2 regions of the Uliginosibacterium paludis genome follow, and region 1 is predicted to be linked to the other one. Evidence: riboswitches for the same ligand, from Rfam matches in the RefSeq annotation. Region 1 holds a riboswitch; the other holds the start of a gene.

The links. A riboswitch is a leader RNA that binds a small molecule or an ion and turns the genes downstream of it on or off. The one in region 1 is predicted to bind S-adenosylhomocysteine.
Region 2: it holds a riboswitch for S-adenosylhomocysteine, as region 1 does, so the genes downstream of both, ahcY (adenosylhomocysteinase) here and metH (methionine synthase) in region 1, are expected to answer to the same signal.

Annotation. Positions count from the first base shown of each region.
Region 1 covers NZ_JBDIVF010000013.1:72,524-76,704, forward strand. The annotation lists gene ABDB87_RS18985 (branched-chain amino acid ABC transporter substrate-binding protein) at 141-1,250, opposite strand; gene ABDB87_RS18990 (hypothetical protein) at 1,479-2,012, shown strand; S-adenosyl-L-homocysteine riboswitch at 2,019-2,113, shown strand; gene metH (methionine synthase) at 2,208-4,181, shown strand, end outside.
Region 2 covers NZ_JBDIVF010000001.1:854,419-858,599, reverse strand. The annotation lists gene ABDB87_RS04170 (lysophospholipid acyltransferase family protein) at 1-572, opposite strand, end outside; gene metK (methionine adenosyltransferase) at 725-1,885, shown strand; S-adenosyl-L-homocysteine riboswitch at 2,012-2,112, shown strand; gene ahcY (adenosylhomocysteinase) at 2,195-3,595, shown strand; gene metF (methylenetetrahydrofolate reductase [NAD(P)H]) at 3,630-4,181, shown strand, end outside.

The sequences.
Region 1 (4,181 bases):
GTAAAAAAATCAGGCCTGTGCGGCCTGAAACCGGCGGATTGTCCGGGCTCCAAACAATGTGTCAAGAAGCCAGATCAAAAAGGCGGAGCGGAAGCGAACGGGGCGCCATCGGCGCCCCGTCTGCCTGCGCCGTCAGGCGCTTACTTCAGTGCTTCCCAGGCCCCGGCCTTGAACTGGTACATGGTGATGGCGCCGTACTTCGTGTCGCCGTTGGCATCAAATGCCACTTCACCAGTCACGCCCTTGAAGTCCACCTTCTTCAGGAAGGGCAGATACTTCGCGGGATCCGCCGAGTCGGCAGCCTTCATGCCTTCGATGATCGCGGCGGCCGCGTCATACGAATACGGAGCATAGATCTGCACATCGGCGCCGAAGCGCTTCTTGAAGCGGTCCTTGAAGGTCTTGTCGGCGATCTGGTCCAGCGGCAGGCCGGCCTGCGTGCAGAAGGCGGCGTCAGACATCGCGGCGCCGGCCAGCTTGATGAATTCCGGCGTGCAGCCGCCGTCACCGGTCACGAACTTGGCAGTGATGCCCAGCTGCTTGACCTGCTTGAGCATCGGGCCGCCCTGGGCGTCCATGCCGGTATAGACGATCACGTCCGGCTTCTGGGCCTTGATCTTGGTGAGGATGGCGAGGAAGTCGGTTGCCTGGTTGTTGGTGAATTCACGCGAGCTGACCTTGCCGCCGGAAGCCTTGACGGCCTTTTCCACTTCGTCAGCCAGACCCTGGCCGTAGGCGGTGCGGTCATCGATGATCGCCACGGTCTTGCCGAGCTTGGTCGCGGCGTATTTGCCGATCACCGAGCCTTGCTGGGCGTCGTTCGCCATCGTGCGGAACACCGTCGCGAAACCCTGATGCGTCAGCGTGACATTGGTGGCGGACGGCGAAATCATCGGGATGCCAGCCTGGTTGTAGATGCGCGAAGCCGGAATCGTGGTGCCCGAGTTCAGGTGGCCGACCACGCCCTTCACGCCTGCATCGACCAGACGCTGGGCGACGATGTTGCCGGTCTTGGGGTCGGCGGCGTCATCTTCGCCGACGAGTTCGAACTTGATCTTCTTGCCGCCAATGGTCACGCCCTTGGCGTTGTATTCCTCGAGTGCGAGACGCGCGCCATTCTCGTTGTCCTTGCCGAGGTGGGCGATGTTGCCGGTCAGGGGGCCGACGTGGCCGATCTTGACGACTTCCTGTGCCTGGGCCAGACCGCTGGTGATGCCGAATACCGCAAGTGCAATCAAGGTTTGCTTCATTGAACAGCCTCCACAAGAAAATATTGGCCCGACTGAAGCGGAATGCCGGTCGGGCAGGGCACCCCTCAGGGATGTTACACAATGTGATTTTTTGTGACTGAGCGGAAAGCCCTTATCTGACGAGCCACCCAGCATGAGGGATGACGTTGCAAATTCCGGGCCACTTGGTTCGACGGGAATACGAGAATAGGTTTCGTTCAGGCCGGGCGCTAGTCTCGAAAGGACTTGTTGACCGCTTTTCCTGTCGTCATGCGCTTCTCCGCTGTCCTGCTTCTTCTTGTTGTCTGCTTTTCGGGCTGTACGAGCACGCAGGCTCCGCTCGAGCCGGGCAGGACGCGTCTGTCCGAACTGGTGCGTCAGCTGGGCCAGCCCACCATGGTGTGGTCGGAGGGAGACGGCACCCTGCTGGTGGAGTTTGCACGCGCCGACAAGGGCGGCGCCAACTTCATGGCCCGCGTCTCGCCGGATGGCGTGATGCAGAGCCTGCAGGATGTGCTGACCGATGCGCGCGTGGCCACGCTGGTGCCGGGCATGTCGCGCGATCAGGTCCGCCGCCATCTGGGGCAGCCGGTGCAGATCGAGAATGGCAAGGAGGGCGAGATCTGGCACTGGCCGCTGGACTCCCGCCGCCCCGCTCAGTGGCAGATCGATGCCCATTTTGGTGCAATGGGTAATCTGGAGTCGGTGGAGCGCACCCGTATCGTGCTGGGCGCGCGCGATACGGTGCGTCAGGCTGGTCAGAAAATACGCTCCAACCTATAATTGCGCGCTTCCGAGGAGCGCTGCGAGGTCATTCGCGATCCCAGGCTCGGAAGCTCGCGCGCCCCGCCGCGCGCAGCCCGATTCAACGGCGCTCACCGCTTCATGCAGATCTCATGCGGAAAGCCGGTGAGCCACGATCTCTCCCCTTCTGCCCGAGCTGTCCGAAGCGTTGATGAACGCCCCGGAGAATTCCCCATGCAAGCCGATCGCACCCAAGAAATCCAGACCCTGCTCCAGCAACGCATCCTGATCCTGGATGGCGGCATGGGCACCGAGATCCAGCAATACAAGCTCGCCGAGGCTGACTACCGCGGCACGCGCTTCGCCAATCATGGCAAGGATCTCAAGGGCAACAACGACCTGCTGGTGATCACCCGCCCGGACGTGGTCGGCGCGATCCACCGCGAATACCTCGAAGCCGGCGCCGACATCATCGAGACCTGCACCTTCAACGGCACGCGCGTGTCGCAAGCCGAATACGGCCTGCAGGACTACGCCTACGAAATCAACGTGGCCGGCGCGAAGCTCGTGCGTGAGCTGTGCGACGAATACACCGCGAAGAACCCGGCCAAGCCGCGCTACTGCGCCGGCGTGATCGGCCCGACCTCGCGCACCCTCTCCATCTCGCCGGACGTGAACGATCCCGGCTACCGCAACATCAGCTTCGACGAACTGGTGGACGACTACTACGACTCGGCCCGTGCCCTGATGGAAGGCGGCGCCGATCTGCTGCTGATCGAGACGGTGTTCGACACCGCCAACGCCAAGGCCGCGATCTTCGCCGTGCTCAAGCTCTTCGATGATCTGGGGCGCAAGTTGCCGGTGATGATCTCCGGCACCATCACCGATGCCTCGGGCCGCACGCTCTCGGGCCAGACCGCCACGGCCTTCTGGAACTCGCTCAAGCATGTCAAGCCGATCAGCTTCGGTCTCAACTGCGCGCTGGGCGCGAAAGAATTGCGGCAGTACGTGGCCGAGCTCTCGGGGGTGTGCGATACCTATATTTCCGCGCACCCGAATGCCGGCCTGCCGAATCCGCTCGCACCGACCGGCTACGACGAAACGCCCGAGCAGCTGGCCGCAGACATCAAGGATTGGGCCGAGTCCGGCTTCCTGAATATCGTCGGCGGTTGCTGCGGCACGCGCCCCTCGCACATCAAGGCGGTGGCCGACACGGTGGCGAACATGGCGCCGCGCGCGATTCCCGCGCTGGAAGTGCGGCAGGCGCTCTCGGGTCTGGAGCCCTTCTTCATCGGTCGCGACAGCCTCTTCGTGAACGTCGGCGAGCGCAACAACGTGACCGGTTCGCGCGCTTTCGCGAAGATGATCATCGAAGGCCGCTTTGAGGATGCACTGGCCGTCGCCCGCCAGCAGGTTGAAAACGGCGCGCAGGTCATCGACATCAACATGGACGAGGCCATGCTCGATTCAAAGGCCTCGATGGAGCGCTTCCTCAAGCTCATCGCCGCCGAGCCGGATATCGCCCGCGTGCCGGTGATGATCGACTCCTCGAAGTGGGAGGTGATCGAAGCCGGCCTCAAGTGCATTCAGGGCAAGGGCATCGTCAATTCCATCTCGATGAAGGAAGGCGAAGAGATCTTCCTGCATCACGCGAAGCTCTGCATGCGTTATGGCGCGGCAGCGGTGGTGATGGCTTTCGACGAGAAGGGCCAGGCGGACACCTATGCGCGCAAGATCGAGATCTGCAAGCGCGCCTACGACTTGCTGATGACGATCGGCTTCCCGCCCGAAGACATCATTTTCGACGCCAACATCTTCGCGATTGCCACCGGCATCGAAGAGCACAACAACTACGCGGTCGACTTCATCGAAGCGGTGCGCTGGATTCACCAGAATCTACCGCACGCCAAGACCAGCGGCGGCGTGTCGAACGTGAGCTTCTCCTTCCGCGGCAACGACGCGGTGCGCGAAGCGATCCACACCGTCTTCCTCTTCCACGCCATCAAGGCGGGGCTGACGATGGGCATCGTCAACGCCGGCCAGCTCGGCGTGTATGACGATCTGGAGCCCACCCTGCGCGCCAAGGTGGAAGACGTGGTACTCAACCGTCATCCTGAGGCCGGCGAGCAGCTCGTCGAATTCGCGCAGACCGTGAAGGGCCAGGCCAAGGAACAGGTGCAGGATCTTGCCTGGCGTGAGTGGCCGGTC
Region 2 (4,181 bases), on a different contig from region 1:
CCCTGGCGCAGGCCCTTGATGATGCTGCGCACGCCGGAGAGGTCGGCCGGCGCGAGACTCAGCTGACCGCGGGTGCGTCCGGCACGCAGGATCGGTTCGATACCGGCCTGCTTGGGTGGCCGGTAGAGGATGGTCATCGGCATGAAGGTGCCGGCGTGCAGCGAGGTGATTTCGAAGCAGCCCATGTGGGGCGTGAGGGCGATCATTGCATCACCCTCGGCGAGCATCTGATGCACTTTCTCCCAGCCGACGAGTTCGAGGATATGTGCCTGGATGTCTTCGAACGGCCGCTGCCAGATGAAAGGCAGTTCGAGCATCATGCGGCCGGTTTCGGCTGCGTTGGCATGCAGTTCGGCACGCGTGGGCGTACGGCCCAACCCGCGTGCCATGTTCTCCTGCAGGCGATGCCGGTAGCGCGGAGAAAGCCAGTAGGTGGCAAGCCCCGCCCAAGCCCCGAAGCGGTGCAGGGAGGCCAGCGAGCAGCGGCCCAGCAGGCGGAACAGCGGCGGGAGCAAAGAAGTGAGTGTCAAGGTGCGTGGCTCGAAACGGGCGCTTGCATTATAAGCGGCCATTCCTATAATTCCCTGACCGCCGAGTTAAAGACAACTTGCAGGGCGGCGCGGACCGCGAGGTTCGCCAAATACTGCTAAAGCGTCGTCCGCTCGAACCCCGGAGTTGGCCGCGCCAACGTTATTCCGGGGTTTTTCATTTGCGGAGACCATTCATGGCGGACTACCTTTTTACTTCCGAGTCGGTTTCGGAAGGCCATCCCGACAAGGTTGCGGATCAGATTTCCGATGCCATTCTCGACGCGATCTTCGAACAGGATCCGCGATCGCGTGTAGCAGCCGAAACGCTGTGCAACACCGGTCTGGTGGTGCTGGCGGGCGAAATCACCACCAATGCGCACGTCGACTACATCCAGGTCGCGCGCGACACCATCCGCCGCATCGGCTACGACAACACCGAGTACGGTATCGACTACAAGGGCTGTGCGGTCATGGTCTGCTATGACAAGCAGTCCAATGACATCGCCCAGGGCGTGGATCACGCCTCCGACGACCATTTGAATCAGGGCGCCGGCGACCAGGGTCTGATGTTCGGCTATGCCTGCGATGAAACGCCCGAGCTGATGCCCGCGCCGATCTGGTATGCGCACCGTTTGATGCAGCGCCAGAGCGAGCTGCGCAAGGATGGCCGCCTGCCCTGGCTGCGTCCGGACGCGAAGAGCCAGGTCACATTCCGCTACGTAGATGGCAAGCCGGTCGAGATCGATACTGTGGTGATCTCCACCCAGCATGCGCCGGACGTGTCCCAGGAAACGATCCGCGAAGCGGTGATCGAGGACATCATCAAGGCGGTCATTCCAGCCGAGCTGCTGAAGAATCCGAAGTACTTCGTGAATCCGACCGGCCGCTTCGTGATCGGTGGCCCGCAGGGCGATTGCGGCCTGACTGGCCGCAAGATCATCGTCGACACCTACGGTGGCGCTGCGCCGCACGGTGGTGGCGCTTTCTCGGGCAAGGATCCGTCCAAGGTCGACCGCTCCGCAGCCTACGCGGCCCGTTATGTGGCCAAGAACATCGTGGCGGCCGGTCTGGCTCGTCAGTGTCAGGTGCAGGTGGCGTACGCGATCGGTGTCGCCCACCCCATGAACGTGACGGTGTTCACCGAAGGCACCGGCATCATCTCTGACGAGAAAATCGCCGCGCTGGTCAATGAGCATTTTGACCTTCGTCCGAAGGGCATCGTGCAGATGCTCGACCTGCTGCGCCCGATCTATCAGAAGACGGCGGCTTACGGCCATTTCGGCCGTGCCGAGCCGGAGTTCAGCTGGGAAGCGACCGACAAGGTCGAAGCGCTGCGCGCTTCCGCAGGCCTCTGATTCAAGGTCTACGCGGCGTCCGGAAAGGGGAGCGCAAGGCTCCCTTTTCTGTTTTCAGGCGCAGGCACCGCGTTGTGTGATGCGGTTTTGCACTGGCGATGCGGATTGTTCCGGCTATAATCCGGCCATTCCGAGGAGCGCTGCGAGACCGGACCTGACATTCGCTCAGGCCATCCCAGGCTCGGATTCCCGGCCAAGCCGGGCTGCTTCAACTGCGCTCACCTGATCAACCGTGCCGGCACGGGATGATGGTGAGCTTCCTGCAAGTCCGCTCCCCTCCTGCCCGGCCACCTGTTCAAGGAGAACACCGTGGCTCAATTCAATGATTACGTCATCACCGATCTCACGCTGGCCGACTGGGGCCGCAAGGAGATCCGCATTGCCGAAGGCGAAATGCCCGGCCTGATGGCCATTCGCGAAGAATTCGCGAAATCGCAGGCCCTCAAGGGCGCCCGCATTACCGGCTCGCTGCACATGACGATCCAGACCGCCGTGCTGATCGAGACGCTGACTGCGCTCGGCGCCGAAGTCCGCTGGGCTTCGTGCAACATTTTCTCGACCCAGGATCACGCCGCCGCCGCGATCGCCGCTGCCGGCATTCCCGTGTTCGCCAAGAAAGGCGAGACGCTGGTCGAGTACTGGGATTACACCCACCGCATCTTCGAGTGGGCCGACGGCGGCTACTCGAACATGATCCTCGACGACGGTGGCGACGCGACCCTGCTGCTGCATCTTGGCGCCCGCGCCGAGAAGGACATCTCCGTGCTGGCCAATCCGGGCTCGGAAGAGGAAACCATTCTCTTCGCCGCGATCAAGGCCAAGCTCGCCACAGACCCGACCTGGTATTCGGTGCGTCTGGACAAGGTCCGTGGCGTGACCGAAGAGACCACCACCGGCGTGCATCGCCTGTATCAGATGCATGCGCGGGGCGAGCTCAAGTTCCCGGCGATCAACGTCAATGACTCGGTCACCAAGAGCAAGTTCGACAACCTCTACGGCTGCCGCGAATCGCTGGTCGATGGCATCAAGCGTGCAACCGACGTGATGGTCGCGGGCAAGATCGCCGTGGTCTGCGGCTATGGCGACGTGGGCAAGGGTTCCGCCCAAGCGCTGCGCGCCCTGTCGGCGCAGGTGTGGGTCACCGAGATCGACCCGATCTGTGCGCTGCAGGCGGCCATGGAAGGCTATCGCGTGGTGACGATGGAATACGCAGCCAGCCAGGCGGACATTTTCGTGACGACCACTGGCAACTACCACGTGATCCGACACGAGCACATGGTGGAAATGAAGAACAATGCCATCGTCTGCAACATCGGTCACTTCGACAACGAGATCGATGTCGCTTCGCTGGAAAAGTACCAGTGGGAAGAGATCAAGCCGCAGGTCGACCACGTGATCTTCCCGGATGGCAAGCGGATCATCCTGCTGGCCAAGGGCCGTCTGGTGAATCTCGGCTGTGCGACCGGCCATCCGAGCTACGTCATGTCGTCGTCCTTCGCCAACCAGACCATCGCCCAGATCGAGCTGTTCACCAAGACGGCAGAGTATCCGGTTGGTGTCTACACCCTGCCGAAGCATCTGGATGAGAAGGTTGCCCGTCTGCAGCTCAAGACCCTGAACGTGCAGCTCACCACGCTGACCCAGCAGCAGGCCGACTACATCGGAGTGCCGGTGGAAGGCCCCTACAAGGCTGACCACTACCGTTACTGATCGACGGGCCGGTCGAGCGCCGGCCATCACGAACATGGCCTGCACCCTCGCGTGCAGGCGTGAGGAAAGCGATATGAGCAAAAAGCTCGATTTCAGTCTCGAGTTCTTTCCGCCGGCCACGGCGGAAGGGGTCGAGAAGCTTCGCGCTGTGCGAAGTGAATTGGCGGTGCTGGGGCCGGATTTTTTTTCCGTGACTTACGGAGCGGGCGGCTCCACCCGCGACCGCACCCTGCAGGTCGTACGTGAAATACGTGAGGCTGGCATTGAGGCTGCACCTCATCTTTCCTGCATCGGCGCTACTCAGCAGAGTATCCGCGATCACCTCGCCGAGTTCCGTTCAATGGGGGTGAAGCGGATCGTGGCCTTGCGAGGCGATCTGCCCTCCGGCATGGCGGACCCGGGCGAGTTTCGCTATGCCAGCGAACTGGTTGGATTCATTCGCCAGGAGACCGGGGATGAGTTTTTCCTCGAGGTTGCTTCGTACCCTGAGGTGCATCCCCAGGCACGCAGTTATGACGCCGATGTGCGGGCATTTGCCAACAAGGTTCAGGCGGGAGCGAATTCCTCGATTACCCAGTATTTCTAC